Regions from separate parts of the Trinickia sp. NRRL B-1857 genome, predicted to be linked through region 2. Evidence: riboswitches for the same ligand, from Rfam matches in the RefSeq annotation. Region 2 holds a riboswitch; the other holds the start of a gene.

Region 1 (9,381 bases), on a different contig from region 2:
AGACATCAATGCATACCGAAGCCCATTACCCCGAGGTCGAGCCCGCCGACGATGCCGGCGACGTCGGCGGCCATCGCGGTCATGCCCTGTTCGGCTGGTACGGCCACTTGCGCGCGAACGAACGCCGCGCGTTTTGGAGTTGCAAAGCGGGCTACGCGCTCGATGCAATGGACACGCAATTCCTAAGCTTCGTCATTCCCGCGCTGATCGCAACGTGGGGACTGACTTCCGGCCAAGCGGGGCTCATCGGTACCGTGACGTTGCTGATGTCCGCGCTCGGCGGATGGATCGCCGGCATCTTGTCCGATCGCGTCGGACGCGTACGCACGCTACAGATCACCATCGTCTGGTTCGCGGTCTTCACGCTCGCTTGCGCATTCGCGCAAAACTTCACGCAATTGCTCGTCGCACGCGGCCTGATGGGATTGGGCTTCGGCGGCGAATGGACGGCGGGCGCCGTCTTGATGGGAGAAGTGATCCGCGCCCGCGACCGCGGCAAAGCGGTCGGCATGGTTCAAGCGGGTTGGGCCATCGGTTGGGCCGTCTCCGCCGGACTCTATACGCTCGTGTTTTCCCTCTTGCCGGCAGAGACCGCATGGCGCGTGCTGTTCGCCCTCGGCATCGCGCCCGCGCCGTTCGTCATCTTCATCCGCCGCTTCGTGGAAGAGCCCGAGGTACACCGCCAGGTCAAAGCCCACGAGCGCGAAACGAATACGTCGCACTCGTTCATGGAAATCTTCGGCGCCGATATGTGGTGGACCACGCTGCGCACCGCCCTGCTCGCGACGGGCGCGCAAGGCGGTTATTACGCCATCACGACGTGGCTGCCGACTTACCTCAAGACGGAGCAGCACTTGAGCGTCATCGGCACCGGCGGCTATCTCGCCGTCATCATCGCTGGGTCCTACGCGGGCTATCTGTTCGGCGCATGGTTGTCCGACCGCGCCGGCCGGAAACTGGCCTTCATCGTCTACGCCCTCGCATCGATGATCATCGCGCTCGCCTATACGCACGTGACGCTCGACAACACGCTGTTACTTATTCTCGGATTCCCCCTAGGCTTTTTCGCTTCGGGCATTTTTTCGGGGATGGGCGCCTTCATGTCGGAACTCTTCCCCACCCGCGTGCGTGGATCCGGCCAGGGCTTCTGCTACAACTTCGGCCGTGCCGTAGGCGCAGCCTTCCCGTTCCTCATCGGCTACGTCGCGCAAAAGATGGCGCTTGGCGCCGCCATCGGCACCTTCGCCGCTTGCGCTTACGGCGTCGTCATCCTCGCCGCCCTCACGCTGCCGGAAACGCGCGGTGCTCAGCTCAAGCACTAAGCCTCGATCGCCCCCATTATCCAGACCATGATGTACGAAGACATGAAGCACGACACACAGCAAATTATTTCGGACTCCGAACGATGGCAATTTTGGATCGACCGGGGAGGTACGTTCACGGACATCGTCGCACGACGCCCCGACGGGATGCTCGTCACGCACAAGGTCCTCTCGGAAAACCCCGAACGCTATCGCGACTCGGCCGTGCAAGGCATTCGCGAGTTGCTCGGCGTGCCGCACGGCTCACCCGTGCCGGCGGAGCTGATCGAATGCGTGCGCATGGGGACAACCGTCGCGACGAATGCGCTGCTCGAGCGCAAGGGCGAGCGCACCGTACTCGCGATCACGAAGGGCTTCGCCGATGCGCTGCGCATCGCCTATCAAAATCGGCCTAAGCTGTTCGTCCGCAACATCGAGCTGCCCACGCTGCTCTACGAGCGCGTCGTCGAGATCGACGAGCGCATCGGCGCAAGGGGCGAGCTCGTGCACGAACTCGACGAGGCTAGCGCGCGCACGTCGCTTCGTCAGGCCTATGACGAAGGGATCCGGTCATGCGCCATCGTCTTGCTGCACGCTTATCGTCATCCCGAGCACGAACGCAGGCTCAAAGCGATCGCGCAGGAAATCGGCTTCACGCAAATCTCGGTGAGCCACGAAGTCAGCCCGCTGATGAAGCTCGTCTCGCGCGGCGATACGACCGTCGTCGACGCCTATCTATCGCCCGTATTGCGCCATTACGTGCGTCAAGTGGAAAGCGAACTGGGCCCTGTCCCGCTGCAATTCATGCAGAGCAACGGCGGCTTGACCGATGCGCATCGTTTTCAAGGCAAGGACGCGATCCTATCGGGACCCGCCGGCGGCATCGTCGGTGCCGCGCAAGTGGCCGCGCTCGCGGGCTTCGACCGCATCATCGGCTTCGATATGGGCGGTACCTCGACCGACGTCACCCACTACGCGGGAGAATACGAGCGAGACTTCGTCACGGAAGTCGCGGGCGTGCGCATTCGCGCCCCGATGATGAAAATCCACACCGTCGCGGCCGGCGGCGGCTCGATTTGCAGCTTCGACGGGGCGCGTTTCCGAGTCGGTCCCGAGAGTGCCGGCGCGAACCCGGGGCCTGCGGCCTACCGGCGTGGCGGCCCGCTGACCGTGACCGATTGCAACGTCATGACGGGCAAGCTCGATCCGCAATGGTTTCCGAAAGTGTTCGGCCCGCAAGGCGACGAACCGCTCGACGATGCGATCGTGCGCCAACGCTTTGCCGAGTTGGCCGGTACCGTTTCGGCATCGACGGGGATCGAGCGGACGCCCGAGGAAGTCGCCGAAGGGTTCTTGAAGATCGCGGTCGAGAACATGGCCAACGCGATCAAACAAATTTCGGTGCAGCGCGGCTATGACGTCACGCAATATACGCTGGCCTGCTTCGGCGGCGCGGGCGGCCAACATGCCTGCCTCGTGGCCGACGCGCTCGGCATGACGCGCGTCTTCATTCATCCGCTTGCCGGCGTGCTGTCGGCCTACGGCATGGGCCTGGCCGACGTCCGCGCGCTCAAGCAACGCGCGCTGGAAGTGCCGCTCGACAACCCCGCGCTCGCGGCTTGCCATGCCGCCTTCGGTGAGCTTGCGCAAGCCGCGCGCGGCGAAGTGGCCGCCCAACGGATCGACGATAGCCGGATCAGTCTGCGCCACACGCTGCACGTCAAATACGACGGCACCGATACCGCGCTCGAAGTCGATTTCGACGACGACGCCGCGATCGTCGTCGCGCAGTTCGAAAAGGTCTATCGGACCCGCTACGGCTTTCTCATGCCCAATCGCGCTTTGATCGTCGAAGCCGTGGCCGTCGAAGCCATCGGCTGCACGCGACAAGCCCGCGACGAGCAATGGCCGCTCGCCGAGGACGCTTCGGCTCAACCGGCCCCCGTCGTGTCGACACGCCTCTTCACCGGCGGCCAATGGCGCGAGGCGCCGGTCTACGATCGCGACGCGATGGCGCCGGGCGCACGGATCGACGGTCCCGCGATCGTCAAGGAGCGCACGGGCACGACGATCGTGGAGCCCGGATGGCAGCTGGCGGTAACGGATCACAATCATCTGGTCGTGGAACGCACGGTGCCGCTGGAGGCGCGCCATGCGGCCGGCACCCAGGCCGATCCGGTGCTGCTCGAAGTGTTCAACAACTTGTTTATGTCGATCGCCGAGCAAATGGGCGTGACGCTCGCGAACACGTCATACTCGGTCAACATCAAGGAGCGGCTCGATTTCTCGTGCGCCTTGTTCGATGCGGACGGCAATTTGATCGCCAACGCGCCGCATATGCCCGTTCACCTCGGCTCGATGGGCGAAAGCGTGCGCACGGTGATCGAACGCCGCATGGGAACGATGCGGCCCGGCGACGCGTTTGCGTTGAACGCGCCCTATGCGGGCGGCACGCACTTGCCCGACGTGACGGTCATCATGCCGGTATTCGCATCCGGCTCCGGCGAGCCGATGTTCTACGTGGCGGCACGCGGGCACCACGCCGACATCGGCGGCGTAACGCCGGGATCGATGCCGCCCGATTCGGTCCACGTCGACGAAGAAGGCGTGCTGCTCGATAACGTTCAGCTCGTCGCCGAGGGCCGTTTTCTCGAGGGGCGCCTGCGCGATAAGCTGCTATCGGGTCGCTGGCCCGTGCGCAATGTCGAACAAAATCTGGCCGATCTGCGCGCGCAAGTGGCTGCCTGCACGAAAGGGGCGCAGGAACTCGAGCGCATGTGCGGACAATTCGGCGTCGGTACCGTGCAGGCTTACATGCAGCATGTTCAGGACAACGCCGAGGAAGTCGTGCGACGCACGCTGTCCGTGCTCAAGGACGGACGCTTCGAATATGCGTTCGACGACGGGGCGAAGATCGTCGTCAGCGTCTCGATCGACCATGCCCGGCGCTCCGCCGTCATCGACTTCGCCGGCACGAGCGAGCAGCAACCGAATAACTTCAACGCGCCGTCGGCGATTTGCAAGGCGGCCGTGCTGTACGTGTTCCGCACGCTCGTGGACGAGGATATTCCGCTGAACGCCGGCTGCTTGAAGCCGCTCGACATTCGGATTCCCGAGGGCTCGATGCTCAATCCGCGCTATCCGGCCGCAGTCGTCGCTGGCAACGTGGAAACGTCGCAAGTCGTGACCGATGCGCTCTACGGCGCGCTCGGCGTGCTGGCCGGCGCGCAGGGAACGATGAACAATTTCACGTTCGGCAACGACAGCCTTCAGTATTACGAAACGATATGCGGCGGATCCGGCGCCGGGCCTACGTTCGACGGATGCAGCGCCGTACAGACGCATATGACGAACTCGCGTCTGACCGATCCCGAAGTGCTCGAGTGGCGCTTTCCGGTGCGGCTCGACGCGTTTAGCGTCCGGCTCGGAAGCGGCGGCGACGGACGTCATCGCGGCGGCGACGGGACCGAAAGGCGCGTGCGCTTTCTCGAACCCATGACGGCCGTCATGCTCGCCAACCGCCGTCTCGTGCCGCCGTTCGGGTTGAACGGCGGCGCACCCGGCGCGATCGGGGTCAATTGGATCGAACGCAAGGACGGCTCGCGCGAACACTTCGGCGCACGGCATCGGATGCAGGTCGGGCAGGACGACGTCGTCGTCATCCAGACGCCGGGCGGTGGCGGCTACGGCCCGGCTCGGGATTAGCCTCGGACCGGTCAAGCGACGCTGTGCGTGCCGACCTGGCTCACTCGCAAACGCGACGACGCCAGGTCGCCCGCCACGAGATCGGCGACGCTTTCCGCCGTGGCGGCGGAGAGCGTCCACCCTAAGTGTCCATGCCCCGTGTTGTAGAACACGGTACGCCGCCGCCCTCTTCCGACTCTCGGCAGCATGCTCGGCAACATGGGCCGCAGCCCGGCCCATGGAACGACGCGCGCGGTCGACACCTCGGGAAAATGCTCCCGCACCCACCGAACGAGCGGCGCGATTCGATCCGCTCGAATGTCGCGGTTCTCGCCGTTCAATTCGGCCGTACCCGCCACGCGAAACCTGTCGCTGCCGAGGCGACTCGTCACGATCTTCGCGCGGTCGTCGAGCAAGCTGACCCACGGCGCCGCCTCCCGGCTCGCCGGGTCATCGAGCGACACAGTGATCGAATAACCCTTAACCGGGTAGACGTTCACATGATCGCCCACGTGCGCCGCCAATGCGCGACTGCCTATACCTGCGCAAACGACGACGCGATCGAATCGATCCACCTCGCTACGGCCATCGGATTGCAGTGCGATCGAGACTTGGCCTTCACCCGTCTCGTCGATCGATTGCACGGCCGCATCGTAGCGAAATCGAACGCCCAGCCGCTCGCAAGCACGCGCCAACCCGCGCGTGAATTTGTGAATATCCCCCGTCGAGTCGGATTCGGTAAAAAAGCCGCCGTAAAAATCGCCGCGCAGCGTCGGTTCGATCGTACGAATCTCGTCGGGCGTGACGGCCCGGCGCGCCAAGCCGCCGTCGCGCAAGATCGCATTGACCTTCGAAGCGGACTCGAATTCGCCGCGCGTCGCATAGAAATGCAATATCCCGCGTTGCTCGAGATCGAATTCGATCGCTTCGCGCTTAGCGATCGAGAACAAGTGCTCACGGGCGGCGATCGCCAGGCGCACCGTCTCGATCGTGTTGTCGCGGTAACCCGGAATCTGGCGCAAGAATTCGCCGATCCAACTGTATTTGTGCCACGTGGGGCGCGGATTCATCAGCAGCGGCGCGTCGCGCTTGAACATCCAGCGCAGGCCTTTGAGCACGGTCGCGCGGCTATTCCAAACCTCGGCATTGCTGGCGGAGAGTTGCCCGCCGTTCGCGAACGACGTTTCCATCGCGGCATAGCGATGACGTTCGAGCACGGTGACGTGGCAGCCGCGCCGGGCGAGCGCATAGGCGGTAGTGACGCCGGTAATACCGGCGCCGATGACGGCAATTTTTGACATGACATGGTCCAGCGTTCGTTGAGCATCGCCGGCCGATTGCAACCGGCGCCGATGCCCCATCTGTCCATGTACCTGAGAGTTTCGCCCCAGGCGCGACTGCACGGCGCGCGGGGCTCCCCTTCGGTGGGCGCCGAGATGGCGCCGCTCTCCAGATGTTCCTGCTGCGCGGTCCTTTTGCCTGAGAGTTTCCGGGGCGGTTGCTCCGTCGGCGTCGTTCTAGGCGAACGATCTCTTCCATGCAGCTTGGTGGAACGCGCTAAGACTAGCCGCGCTCAAGAAAGTCGGCAAGCGTTTTTTAATCCTTCGTACGCAATGCCGGCTCCACAACGGTCTGACGTGTCACCGTGATCGTATCGAGCACCGAGAGGACGTCGTCTGCGTCGAAGACCTCGCCCAGGCTCACGACGCCCCCCTTCGCCGAACTCTTTCCGCCTAGCAAACCACAGCTTCAGTGGATCGGAGAGCGGATCGCTCGCCCAGGTTATCGCGGCTGTCCGCAAATCAACATCGCCGCCGAATACGCCGACGACAAACATCCGGCGCGCAAAGTTGCCGTCGCTCACAAACGTGAGATGCGGCGACGGTGCGCACAGCAGTGGGCGGGCGCTACATGCACATGGGCCCGCTCAATTTCTGCACGAATTGGCGCAGATGCTCATTCCGAAGAAGGGCCGCAGGTAGAGCCGGTTTGCGCCGCGTGCGCGCCGAAGCGCTGCACGCGGCGTTCGGCGTACCGCGTTAGCGCATTATTTCGACAATGCAACCGCGTCCGCGCCGGCCGGGATGCGCAGCGGGGACGACGGATCGTTCGCGGCACGCCATACGGCCTCGGCGACGTCGACAGAGTGCGTAATCTCGGTCGATTGCTCCCAACGCTTGAAAATGTTCTGCGCCAACTCGGCGTACGGTTCGGGGAATCCATCGCGCATCCGCGGCTGGCCGTTTTCGGCGAAGCGCGTATCGGGCGCGCGCCCGGGCAACACCAAATTCACGCGCACGTTGAACTGCTCGAGTTCGAGCGCAAGCGATTCCGTGAACGCATTGACGGCCGCCTTGCTCGCGGTATAGACGGAGAGCAACGGCAGCGATCTTAGCGTTACGCTCGACGTGACGTTGACGACCACCCCCGCCTTGCGCTGCCTGAATTGCGGCAAGACGGCTTGGGTTACTGCAATCGTTCCGAGCGTGTTCGTGTCGAACACTTCGCGCGTGATCGCCATGGCGGTGCCCTCCAGCGCATTGAGCACGCCGATTCCCGCATTGTTCACGAGAACATCGATGGGGCCTGCCGCCTCCACCGCAAGGCGGATACTCTCGGCGTTCGTCACATCGAGCGGCAGAATGCGCAAATGCTCCGAAGGTGGCAACACGTCCTCGCGCGGCGTTCGCATCGTGGCGATCACCCTCCAATCGCGTGCGAGAAAGTAGCGAGCGATTTCAAGGCCGAAACCGGACGAGCAGCCGGTGATGAAAATGGTCTTCATGAATGAGCGACTCCTGTCGATCGTTAGCGGTATGCAGACGATAGGCTCAAGCGGCCGGATTCGCTACAATCAAACGTCCAGGTTTTATTCGCGAGAGTCCACTCATGGTCGATCCGCTCTCCGAGATCGTTGCACTGCTCCAACCCAGTGCGTCGGTCTCGAAAGTCGTGAACTGCGCGGGCCGCTGGCGCGTCCGCCGCTACCGCGCGCCGGAGCCGCTCTATTGCGTCATTCTCGAAGGGGCCTGCAAGCTGCGCATCGGCGACCAACCTCCGATTGCGCTACAAACGGATGATTTCGTGCTCATTCCCTCGTCGTCGACGCTTACGATGTCGAGTCTCGAGCCACCGGTGCCGGAGGCGGCCGACAGTCCGCCCACCGTTCTGCCGAACGGCGAATTCAGCCTCGGCCCGCAAGGCGTGAAACCCGATGTTCGGTTGCTGGTGGGCCATTGCATCTTCGGTTCGCCGGACGCTGGGCTGTTGGTGTCGCTGCTTCCCGGGCTCGTTCATACGCGCGGCGACCGTCGTCTCACCACGCTCGTTCAGCTCGTGGTCGACGAATTCCGATCGGCTCGGCCCGCGCGTGACGTCATCTTGACGCGGCTATTGGAAGTGCTGTTCATCGAGGCGTTTCGAACGTCCTCCAGCGGCGCCCTTTCGCCCGGGCTGTTGCGCGGGCTCGGCGACGAACGCCTGGCCGTCGCGATCCGATGCATGCATGATCGTCCCACCCAAGCGTGGACGGTCGCGCAACTGGCGAAGCAAGCGGCGCTCTCGCGCTCGGCGTTTTTCGATCGATTCAGTCGCGCGGTGGGCATGGCGCCGATGGAATATCTTCATGCTTGGCGCATGGCGATGGCTAGGAAGATGCTGATACAGAAGGAAGGAAGCGTCGCACAAGTGGCTCAGCGTGTCGGCTACGGCTCCGCCAGCGCGTTTAGCGTCGCATTTGCACGATATGTCGGCGTGCCGCCTTCGCGGTATGCGCAAGCGCAGATGGAGACGGAGCATTGACGATCGCGCCGAGCGGCGCGATCGAGGCGGCTCGGCGTTAAGTCGGAAAGATCAGCGATCGATGCGCAGCAACACCCGCCATGACACCGGACGCCGAGGCAAACGTGGCGTTCGTCATCGCCGTGGACACATCTCCCGCCGCAAAGACACCGGGCACGCTCGTTTCTTTCCATTCGTCGACACGAATCACTTGCCCGAACGGACCCTCGTCGATTGCACACCCGAGTTGCCCGGCAAGGTCGCTCGCCATCTCCGTCCGCGCACCGACGAAAAGCGCATCGATAGGGACTTCGCGTCCGTCGACGAGGCGCACCGCGTTCATCGCGGGCGCTTCGCCTAGTATCTCCGCCACCGGCGTCGATTCGATCGTTACGCCGCGAGCTTGCAGTAGCGCCGCATCCTGCTCGCTCGGTTCGACGATTCCCTGCGTGAACCAGGTTGTCGGCCCCCAATCCGGGATCAACAGCGCTTGATGAATCGAGTTCGGATGCGTGGCTAGCACGCCGAGCCGACGGTCACCCACTTCGTAGCCGTGACAGTAAGGACAGTGCAATACGCTGATGCCCCATCTCGCCGCTAGCCCCGGCAACGCCTC
Region 2 (9,381 bases):
TGCCGAGCACGAGCACGACGGGGATCGTCGCCGCGAGCGGCCAGCCATGGTTCATATCGAGGATCGCGGCGATCCCGCCGAGCAACCCTAGTAGCGAGCCGACCGACAAGTCGATTTCACCGGCGATGATGACGAAGACCATGCCGCAGGCGAGCATGCCGCTGATCGCCATTTGCCGCAGCAAATTCGATAGATTGCGCGGCGTGGCGAAGGCGCCGTGCGTGAGGACCGTGAAAAACAGCCAAATCAGCGCAACCGCGATGAGCAGCGCCAGGATCTTGTAGCGGGCGAACCATTGGCGAATGCGGTCGGCGCCGGCGGGGCCCGAAGTGCCGGCCGGGCGGGCGGGGGAAAGGTCCGGTGTCATACGGATGCTGTCTCGTTGGGTTGGGCGGCCCCGGCCCGGATGGCGGGCTCGATGGCGGCCGTCAGAATGGCCTCTTGCGTGAGGCCGTCGTTGGCGAAATCGCCGCGCAGTTCGCCCTCGCCCATGACGAGGACTCGGTCGGCGAGGCCGAGCACCTCGGGCAACTCCGACGACACCACGACGATCGCCATCCCTTGTTTGGCCAACGCGAAGATGAGCTTGTAGATCTCGAATTTCGCGCCGACGTCCACGCCGCGGGTCGGCTCGTCGAGGATCAGCACTTTCGGCTCGGTGAGCAGCACGCGTGTGAGCACGGCTTTTTGCTGATTGCCGCCCGACAGATGGGCGATCGGTAGCAGCGGATGGGCGGCGCGCACCGAAAGCTGCTTCATCGATTTGTGAATCGTGTCGAGTTCGGCGGCCGCATCGATCGCGCCGCGCTTGACGAAGCGTTGCAGCACGGACAGCGTGATGTTGTGCCCCACGCCAAGCTCGGGAACGATGCCGTGGGCCTTGCGGTCCTCGGGCACCATGCCGATCCCGGCGCGGATCGCGTCGCCGGGCGAGCGTATCGGCACGGGGCGGCCTTCGATCGAGACTTGTGCGTGGTGCGTGCCGGGATAGGCGCCGAAAATCGCCTGCATGAGTTCGGTGCGGCCCGAGCCAACGAGCCCGGCCACGCCGAGGATCTCGCCGCGCCGCACATGGAACGTGACGTCGTCCACCCGCTTACGGCGCGGGTTCGTTACATCGATGCAGGTGACGTTGCGCGCTTGCAGCACGACTTCGCCGACGACATGCGGCTCGCGCGGAAACAGATTCGTGATCTCGCGCCCCACCATCAGCGCGACGATGCGCGCGGACGGCATCTGCGAGAGCGGCGCCGTTTCCACATGCCGGCCGTCGCGGATCACGCTGACCGTATCGCAGACGGCTTGCACTTCCTCGAGCTTGTGCGAGATGTAAATGCAGGCGACGCCGCGCTGCTTCAGGTCGCGCACGATGTCGATGAGGACGCGCGTCTCCGCTGCCGTCAGCGAGGACGACGGTTCGTCGAGGATCAAGAGCCGCGCTTGCTTGTTGAGCGCCTTGGCGATTTCGATCAACTGCCGATGCCCGCCGCCGAAATTCATGACGGGCTGCGCGACGTTGATGCCCTCGATGCCCAGTTCTTTGAGCAATGCGTCGGCGCGCTGATGCATCGCCGCGTAGTTCATGCGTCCGCCGGGCAGCGTGATCTCGTTGCCGAGAAAAATGTTCTCCGCCACGGACAACTCGGGCACCAGCATCAATTCCTGGTGAATGATGACGATGCCCGCGCGCTCGGTATCGCGCACGTTCGATGCGCGCAACGGCTGACCGTCCCAGACGATCTCGCCGTCCCAAGTGCCGTGCGGGTAGACGCCGGAGACGATTTTCATCAGCGTCGATTTGCCTGCGCCGTTTTCGCCGCATAGGCCCAGGCATTCGCCGGGCCGAACCGACAGGTCGATGCCGTCGAGCGCCTTTACGCCTGAGAACGTCTTGACGATGCCGCGCAGCGACAGCAACGGTTCTGATTGCACCATGCGTCTCGTTCCTTTTCCGATTCGGGGATGCGCGGCGCCCGAAGGCGGGTGCCGCGCATGGTCCGGCGTTTATTGGCCCGAGAGCTGCGCTTGCGTGTAGAAACCATCTTTGACGACGACGTCGACGTTCTTCTTCGTCAACACGATCGGTTGCAGCAACACCGTATCGACCTTCTTCTTGCCGTTGTCGTACTGCGCGTTGAACGCGGGCTTGGTGCCCTGGGCCAGATCGACGGCAAGCTTCGCCGCTTCGGATGCGATCAGCTTGATGGGCTTATAGACGGTCATCGTCTGCGTGCCGGCGATGACGCGCTTGACGGCCGCGAGATCGGCGTCCTGGCCCGAGACCGGTACCTTGCCTGCGAGCTTTTGCGCGGCCAACGCCTGGATCGCGCCGCCGGCCGTGCCGTCGTTCGAGGCGACGATGGCGTCGATCTTGTTGTTGTTGGCGGTCAGCGCGTCCTCGACGATGCGCAGCGCCGTCGAAGCGTTCCACTCCGGCACCCATTGCTGGCCGACGACCTTGATCGCGCCGCTGTCGATCGCCGGTTGGAGCACCTTGAGCTGGCCTTCGCGCAGCATCTTCGCGTTGTTGTCCGTCGGCGCGCCGCCGAGCAGGAAGTAGTTACCCTTCGGTTGCGCGTCGAAGACGCCCTTGGCTTGCAGCTCGCCGACCTTTTCGTTGTCGAACGAAATGTAGGCGTCCACGTCGGCATCTAGGATCAGGCGGTCATAGGACACGACTTTGATGCCGGCCTTTTTCGCTTCCGCCACGACGTTGCCGAGCGTCTTCGAATTGAACGGCACGATCACGATGACGTCGACGCCGCGCGAGATCAGGTTTTCGATCTGCGAGATCTGCCGCTCTTCGCTAGCATCGGCCGATTGCACCGAGACGGTTGCCCCGAGCTTTTTCGCGGCGGCGACGAAGTAGTCGCGATCGCGCGCCCAGCGCTCGACGCGCAGGTCGTCGATGCAAAAGCCGATGACGGGATGGTCCTTGCTTGCGTGCGCGAGCGGCGCCGCGAGCGTCAAGCCCGCAAGAACCGCGCTCGCGACGAACGAGCCTAAAATGGAACGACGCTTTGCGAATGCCATGTCTCCACTCCTGTCTTATATATTGGGCGTCGCTGTTGGCCGACGATGCGGCGCGTGTGCGCGGCGACTCGCACGCACGCAATGAGGGTGCCGCCGGGACGCCGCGAGCTCGGGCGGCCGGTTGTCGGAGTGCGGCCATGGTGCAGCGGCGCGGCACGCGCCACAATTGCGAAATTGCGCAGCGGCGATAACGTTTCTTGCCGACGCGTGGCGAAGATGGCGGCAGGCGCACCATTCGCGCCTAAAATCGCGGAAGGCGTCGTGGGGACAAGCGGCGAAGCGAAAGCGGGCAGTAACAACCGGCATCGACCGGCAACGATCGATAGGAGACGACACCATGCTCTACGCCGCCAGGGCTGCGCGAGATAGCGCGAGCTTGCGACGATGACGAGGGCGAGCGCCCCCGCGCCGCAAAAGGCGCATCGCATCGCGCTGCTGTTCAATGCGAACAAGGTCTACGACCGCGAGATCATCACGGGCGTCGGCCAGTATTTGCTGTCGACGCGCGTCGGCTGGAATCTGTTTCTGGAAGAGGACTTCCGCTGCCGGCTCGGCGGTATCGAGCGCTTCGACGGCGACGGCATCATCGCCGATTTCGACGACCCGGCCGTGTGCGAAGCGTTGGCCGATTGTCCGCTCCCCGTCGTGGCCGTGGGCTCGTCGTTCGAGGATCCGTCCCACTATCCGGACAATGTGCCGTATATCGCCACCGACAACGTCAAGCTCGTTTCGCTCGCTTATACCCATTTGATCGGCGCCGGTTTGCGGCACTTCGCGCTTTATAGCCTGCCGCTTTCGAACGAACACCGCTGGGCGCACCAGCGCGAACTCGCGTTCGCAAGCCTGCGCGAAGCGGACGGCCGCACGCGCGAGCAGATCGATGCCGAGATCTATCGTGGACTGTCCACGAGCGCACCCACCTGGAATCAGGCGATCGAACAATTGACGAGCTGGCTTCATGCGCTGCCCAAGCCGGTCGGCATCATCGCCGTCACCGACGCCCGCGCGCGGCAGTTGTTGCAGGCTTGTTTGATCGCGGGCATTCCGGTGCCGGAGGACGTGGCGATCATCGGCATCGACAACGATCCGCTCACGCGAACGTTGACGCGCATTCCGCTTTCGTCGGTGATCCAAGGTACCGAGGAAATGGGTCGCACGGCCGCACACATGCTGCACCAGATGTTGCACGGCGCGCGCTTCCCGGGGCGCACGATTTTAGTGCCGCCCGTCGGCATCAACGTGCTCGATTCGACGAAGCATCAACCGCTTGCGAGTCCTTACGTGGCGAGAGCCCGGCATTTCATCCGCCAGTACGCCTGCCAGGGCATTCGTACGGAACAAGTGGCCGACTACGTTGGCGTATCGCGCTCCTCGCTCGAAGAGCATTTCCGCCGCGAGCTCAGTTGCACGGTGCATCAAGAGATTCTTCGGCAAAAGCTCGATGCGGCTAAGGCGCTGCTCGTCAAAGGCGACGTATCGAGCGCGGATGTGGCCGTTCGCTGTGGTTTCAAGTCGGTCCAGTATTTGCATGCGGTGTTTCGCCGCGAGCTCGGCTGCACGCCGCGCGAGTTCCAAGCGCGCTCGACCGCTCACGAGCCGGTTTGAGCGCATGGACCGCGCCTTTCGCCCTTCATTTCCAACTTCTCGAGCCTATGATCAGCACTGCTAAGTTGTCGCACGAACCTTGGGGCACGCTACCCGACGGACGATCTGTCCACCTGTTCACACTGCGCAACGCGCACGGCATGCGCGTGTCGATCAGCGAACTCGGCGCGACGCTCGTTTCGTGGCACGCGCCCGATCGCGCGGGACGGCTCGGCGACATCCTGCTTGGGCACGACACGCCTGCCGAATACTGGGACGCGAAAAGCTATATGGGCGCGCTCGTCGGCCGCTGGGCCAATCGCATCGCCGATGGGCGCTTCACGCTCGACGGCATCGCCTATACGGTCGATCGCAACGAGGGTAGCAATTCGCTGCACGGCGGAACGGCGGGTTTTCATCGCGCGTTTTGGACGGCGCGCGAGGACGACGGCGCGCTCGTGTTCTCGCTCGATTCGGAAGAGGGCGACGCGGGCTTCCCCGGCAATGTGCAGGCGCAAGTGCGCTACACGCTCGACGACGACGGCGAATTGACGATCGATTATTCGGCGCGTACCGACGCGCCCACGCCGCTTAACCTAACGAGTCACGGCTACTTCAACCTGACGGCGCAAGCGGGAGCCGACATCAAAGGTCACGTGCTCTCGATCGACGCCGATGCTTTCTTCGAGGTCGACCCCACGTTGATTCCGATCCGGCAAGTCGCCGTGGCGGGCAACGCGTTCGACTTTCGCGAGGCGGCGCCGATCGGGGCGCGGCTCGAGTGGCCGCATGAGCAGCTTTCGCTCGCGCGCGGTTTCGATCATTGCTATGTGCTGCGCGAGCCGCAAGGCTTGGGAGAGCGGGCCGTGCGCGAGGTGGCGCGGCTATACGATCCCGCAAGCGGGCGCGAAATGACGGTATCGACCGATCAGCGCGGCTTGCAGTTCTACACGGGCAATTACCTCGAGGGTGTCCCGGGACGTCATGCTCGCACTTATGCGCGCTACGCGGGCCTTTGCCTCGAGGCCGGCGGTTTTCCGAACCAAATCAATATGGCCGATCGCGAGGACGTCATCTCGCGACCCGAAAAACCGTATCGCCAGGTGACGCGGTATCGCGTCGGCGTCCTCGACTGACGGGCCATGCCCCGGCGGCACTGCGGCTACGAGACGCACACATACCGGCAGACTTCATGGTCCGTGCGTACGCCGGGATGCTCGCGCGTGGCCTGCCAAAGCGGCGAGGCGCCGACATTGCCGTCGTGTCCATGATGACCGCGCGCGGCGGCGCGGCGGTGCGCTTGGGCATCGGTCCAACGGGCGAAGTTCAACACGTGGGCTTCGTCGCGCGTGGCGAAGAAATTCGCTGAGATGAGACCGTCGGGCGGCTCGGCATCGCCGTTCAGGGCGAGCGTCACCCTATCGATCCAACTCGCTTGGATGATGGCGCTGGGCTTTTCGAGCGATTGCCGCACCACGACGAGGCATTCTCCGGGGCCGCTGCGCCCGGAACTCCACCCGCCGGCCGGCACGGCCACATCGACCCAGTGTGCGACGGCCTGCGCGGCCAGCGGTTCGATGGCGCGGGCAATGGCGTCGACGACGGTGCGCTCGGCCGCCTCGAAGCGACTGACGCGCCAAGCGGCGACGAAAAGTAGGGCGTTGGCGTCCGTATCTCGGTAGACATCGGCCAGTGTTCCGGTCGGCACGGTGCGGGCATGTTCGATCAACGAGGGCATCGCGCGCTCGAGCGCCTCGCGCGATGCGAAAACGACGCGGCCTGCGGCGAGCAGGCGGATATCCGGGTCAATAGGGTTGAAGCGGTTCGACAGGGGCGACATGAGCTTTTTCCTCCTCCGTTGCATTACGTTACCGCGTCTTGGCGATGCCTGCCGTACACATCGCTCGCTTTCGTTGACCGGCCCTCATTTGACAACCCTGTAACGCTCGCGTAAATTTCGCGCACGCGTCGGGAGAGCGCGCTCGCGGTAGGGTTTTTAGGCCCGCCGGGACGCCGCCGAAGGGGCACACCCACAAACTCTCAGGCAAAAGGACCGACCGCGTCGAAAGACCTGTTCGCACAGGTGTTTTCGCACTCTGGAGAGTGGCGGTAGTTCGTGGCGGCGCACCGGAAAAGACCGGCCCTTGCGCGCCTGAGCAAGCCGCCCACCGAAGGGGCGCGCGTCGAGCGGGATACGGAAATACGTCCCCGCCGGCGCAATCTCTCAGGTACCGAGGACAGAGGGGGCATGCATCGCATTCGTCGCAGGCATTTGAGCCCGCGCGCGTCGACTGGCATGGCCCTTTTTGTTTTCGCGAAACCTATGCGCGCCGAGGCTCCCATGACCGAACTGAAACAGACTCCCCTGAATGCCGCTCACCGTGCGCTGAATGCGCGCATGGTCGATTTCGGCGGCTGGGACATGCCCGTCAATTACGGCTCGCAGATCGACGAACACCACGCCGTGCGTACCGACGCGGGCATGTTCGACGTGTCCCATATGTGTGCGGTCGATGTCGCGGGCGCGCAGGCGCGTGCCTTCTTCGAATGCGCGATCGCCAACAACGTCGGTAAGCTCCAGACGCCGGGCCGTGCCCTGTATTCGTGCATGCTCAACGAAGACGGCGGCGTCATCGACGATTTGATCGTCTACTTTTTCTCCGACGATTTTTTCCGCGTCGTCGTCAATGCCGGCACGGCCGATAAAGATATCGCCTGGTTCAACGCGTTGAACGCCGAGCGCGGCTTCGGCCTGTCGATCACGCCCCGGCGCGATTTGGCGATCGTGGCCGTTCAGGGTCCGAACGCTCGCGCCAAGGTTTGGCAAGTGCTGCCGTCGGTACGCGAAGCGACCGAGCCGCTCAAGCCGTTCAACGCCGCGCGCGTCGACGCGGCGCCCTACGGCGAACTGACCCTGGCGCGCACGGGCTACACCGGTGAGGACGGCTTCGAGATCATCGTGCCGGCCGCCCACGTCGTCGCGCTGTGGCAAGCGCTGGCGGGCGCGGGCGTGCGGCCCTGCGGGCTCGGCGCGCGCGATACGCTTCGCCTCGAAGCCGGCATGAATTTGTATGGCCAAGACATGGACGAAAAGGTCTCGCCGCTCGACGCCGGGCTGGCCTGGACCGTCGACCTGAGCGCGCCGCGCGCGTTCGTCGGCCGCGCCGCGCTGGAGCGCGACGGGGCGCGTCAAGAATTCGTCGGGCTCATCCTACAAAAAGAGAACGGCAAGGCAGGCGGCGTGCTGCGCGCGCATCAGAAAGTCGTGACGCCGCACGGCGACGGCGAAATCACGAGCGGCACGTTCTCGCCGACGATGCAAGAATCGATCGCATTTGCGCGCGTGCCGAAAGGCGTGCGTCCGGGCGATGTCGTGCAAGTCCAAATCCGGGACAAAGCGTTGCCCGCAAGCGTGGTAAAACTGCCGTTCGTGCGAGGCGGCAAGGTGCTCGTCGCCTAAGGGGCGGCCCGCGCGCGAAGCTGAAAACCTTATCGATCCCATTCCAACGCATCCACCCAATCACTAGGAGTCCCAAATGAGCAACGTTCCGGCCGAGCTGAAATACACCGACGAACACGAGTGGATCAGAGCCGAAGCCGACGGCACCGTGGCGGTGGGGATCACCGATCACGCGCAAGCGACGCTCGGCGACATCGTCTTTCTCGAATTGCCCGAAGTCGGCAAGGAAATCAAAGCCGGCGATGCAGTCGGCGTCGTCGAATCGGTCAAAGCCGCATCGGACATCTACGCCCCCGTGACGGGCGAGATCGTTGCCGTCAACGACGAGATCGTCGACTCGCCCGAGGAAGTCAACGGGGACGCCTACGGCAGCTGGCTGTTCAAGGTGAAGCTCGCGGACGCGGCCTCGGTCGATAGCCTGCTCGACGCTGCCGCCTACGAAAAGCTTATCGGCTGACCCTTCCCCTTCGTTTTTGCCGCGCGGCGGTTCGGCGCGTTTGACGCCGAACCGCCGCGCACCACAAGCCGCCTTATCATGAAACTCGAACACCCGGATCGTCTGATGAACCGCTCCCCTCTCTCGCTTGCCGCGCTCGAAGTGCACGACGCCTTCGCCGAGCGGCACATCGGCCCGGACGGCGCCGACCAGCACAAGATGCTGGAGGTGCTCGGTTTCGAGTCGCGCGCCGCGTTGATCGACGCGGTGATCCCGAGTGCGATCCGTCGCACCGATCCGCTGCCGCTCGGCCCGTTCGCCGAGCCGCGCAGCGAGGCCGAGGCGCTTGCGCGCCTGCGCGAACTCGCGGACAAGAACGAGGTGTTCCGTTCCTATATCGGGCAGGGCTACTACAACACGCATACGCCGGCCGTGATCCTGCGTAACGTGCTCGAGAATCCGGCCTGGTACACGGCCTACACGCCCTATCAGCCGGAAATCTCGCAGGGCCGGCTCGAGGCGCTGCTCAACTTTCAGCAGATGATCGGCGATCTGACCGGTCTCGGCATCGCGAATGCGTCGCTGCTCGACGAAGCGACGGCGGCCGCCGAAGCCATGACGCTGCTGCAACGCTCGAGCAAGTCGAAATCGACCGTGTTCTACGTCGCCGACGACGTGCTGCCGCAAACGATCGAAGTCGTGCGCACGCGCGCCGAGCCGATCGGCATCGACGTGCGCGTCGGTCCGGCCGATGACGCGGCGAGCGCTGGGGCGTTCGGCGTGCTGCTCCAATATCCGGGCGCGAACGGCGACGTGCGCGACTATCGCGCGCTGGCCGAAGCCGTTCATGCGGCGGGCGGCCACGTCG

Evidence for each region. A riboswitch is a leader RNA that binds a small molecule or an ion and turns the genes downstream of it on or off. The one in region 2 is predicted to bind glycine.
Region 1: it holds a riboswitch for glycine, as region 2 does, so the genes downstream of both, AB1286_RS23720 (D-amino acid dehydrogenase) here and gcvT (glycine cleavage system aminomethyltransferase GcvT) in region 2, are expected to answer to the same signal.

Annotation. Positions count from the first base shown of each region.
Region 1 is NZ_JBFLUK010000011.1:583,833-593,213, reverse strand. Features, by position in the region: gene AB1286_RS23730 (MFS transporter) at 9-1,322, shown strand; gene AB1286_RS23725 (hydantoinase B/oxoprolinase family protein) at 1,365-5,006, shown strand; gene AB1286_RS23720 (D-amino acid dehydrogenase) at 5,018-6,346, opposite strand; glycine riboswitch at 6,443-6,533, opposite strand; gene AB1286_RS23715 (SDR family oxidoreductase) at 7,033-7,770, opposite strand; gene AB1286_RS23710 (AraC family transcriptional regulator) at 7,875-8,786, shown strand; gene AB1286_RS23705 (NAD(P)/FAD-dependent oxidoreductase) at 8,824-9,381, opposite strand, start outside.
Region 2 is NZ_JBFLUK010000001.1:2,656,862-2,666,242, forward strand. Features, by position in the region: gene AB1286_RS11850 (sugar ABC transporter permease) at 1-367, opposite strand, end outside; gene xylG (D-xylose ABC transporter ATP-binding protein) at 364-1,935, opposite strand; gene xylF (D-xylose ABC transporter substrate-binding protein) at 2,005-3,033, opposite strand; gene AB1286_RS11865 (XylR family transcriptional regulator) at 3,418-4,638, shown strand; gene AB1286_RS11870 (aldose epimerase family protein) at 4,686-5,753, shown strand; gene AB1286_RS11875 (hypothetical protein) at 5,780-6,457, opposite strand; glycine riboswitch at 6,577-6,683, shown strand; glycine riboswitch at 6,704-6,868, shown strand; gene gcvT (glycine cleavage system aminomethyltransferase GcvT) at 6,959-8,077, shown strand; gene gcvH (glycine cleavage system protein GcvH) at 8,154-8,534, shown strand; gene gcvP (aminomethyl-transferring glycine dehydrogenase) at 8,613-9,381, shown strand, end outside.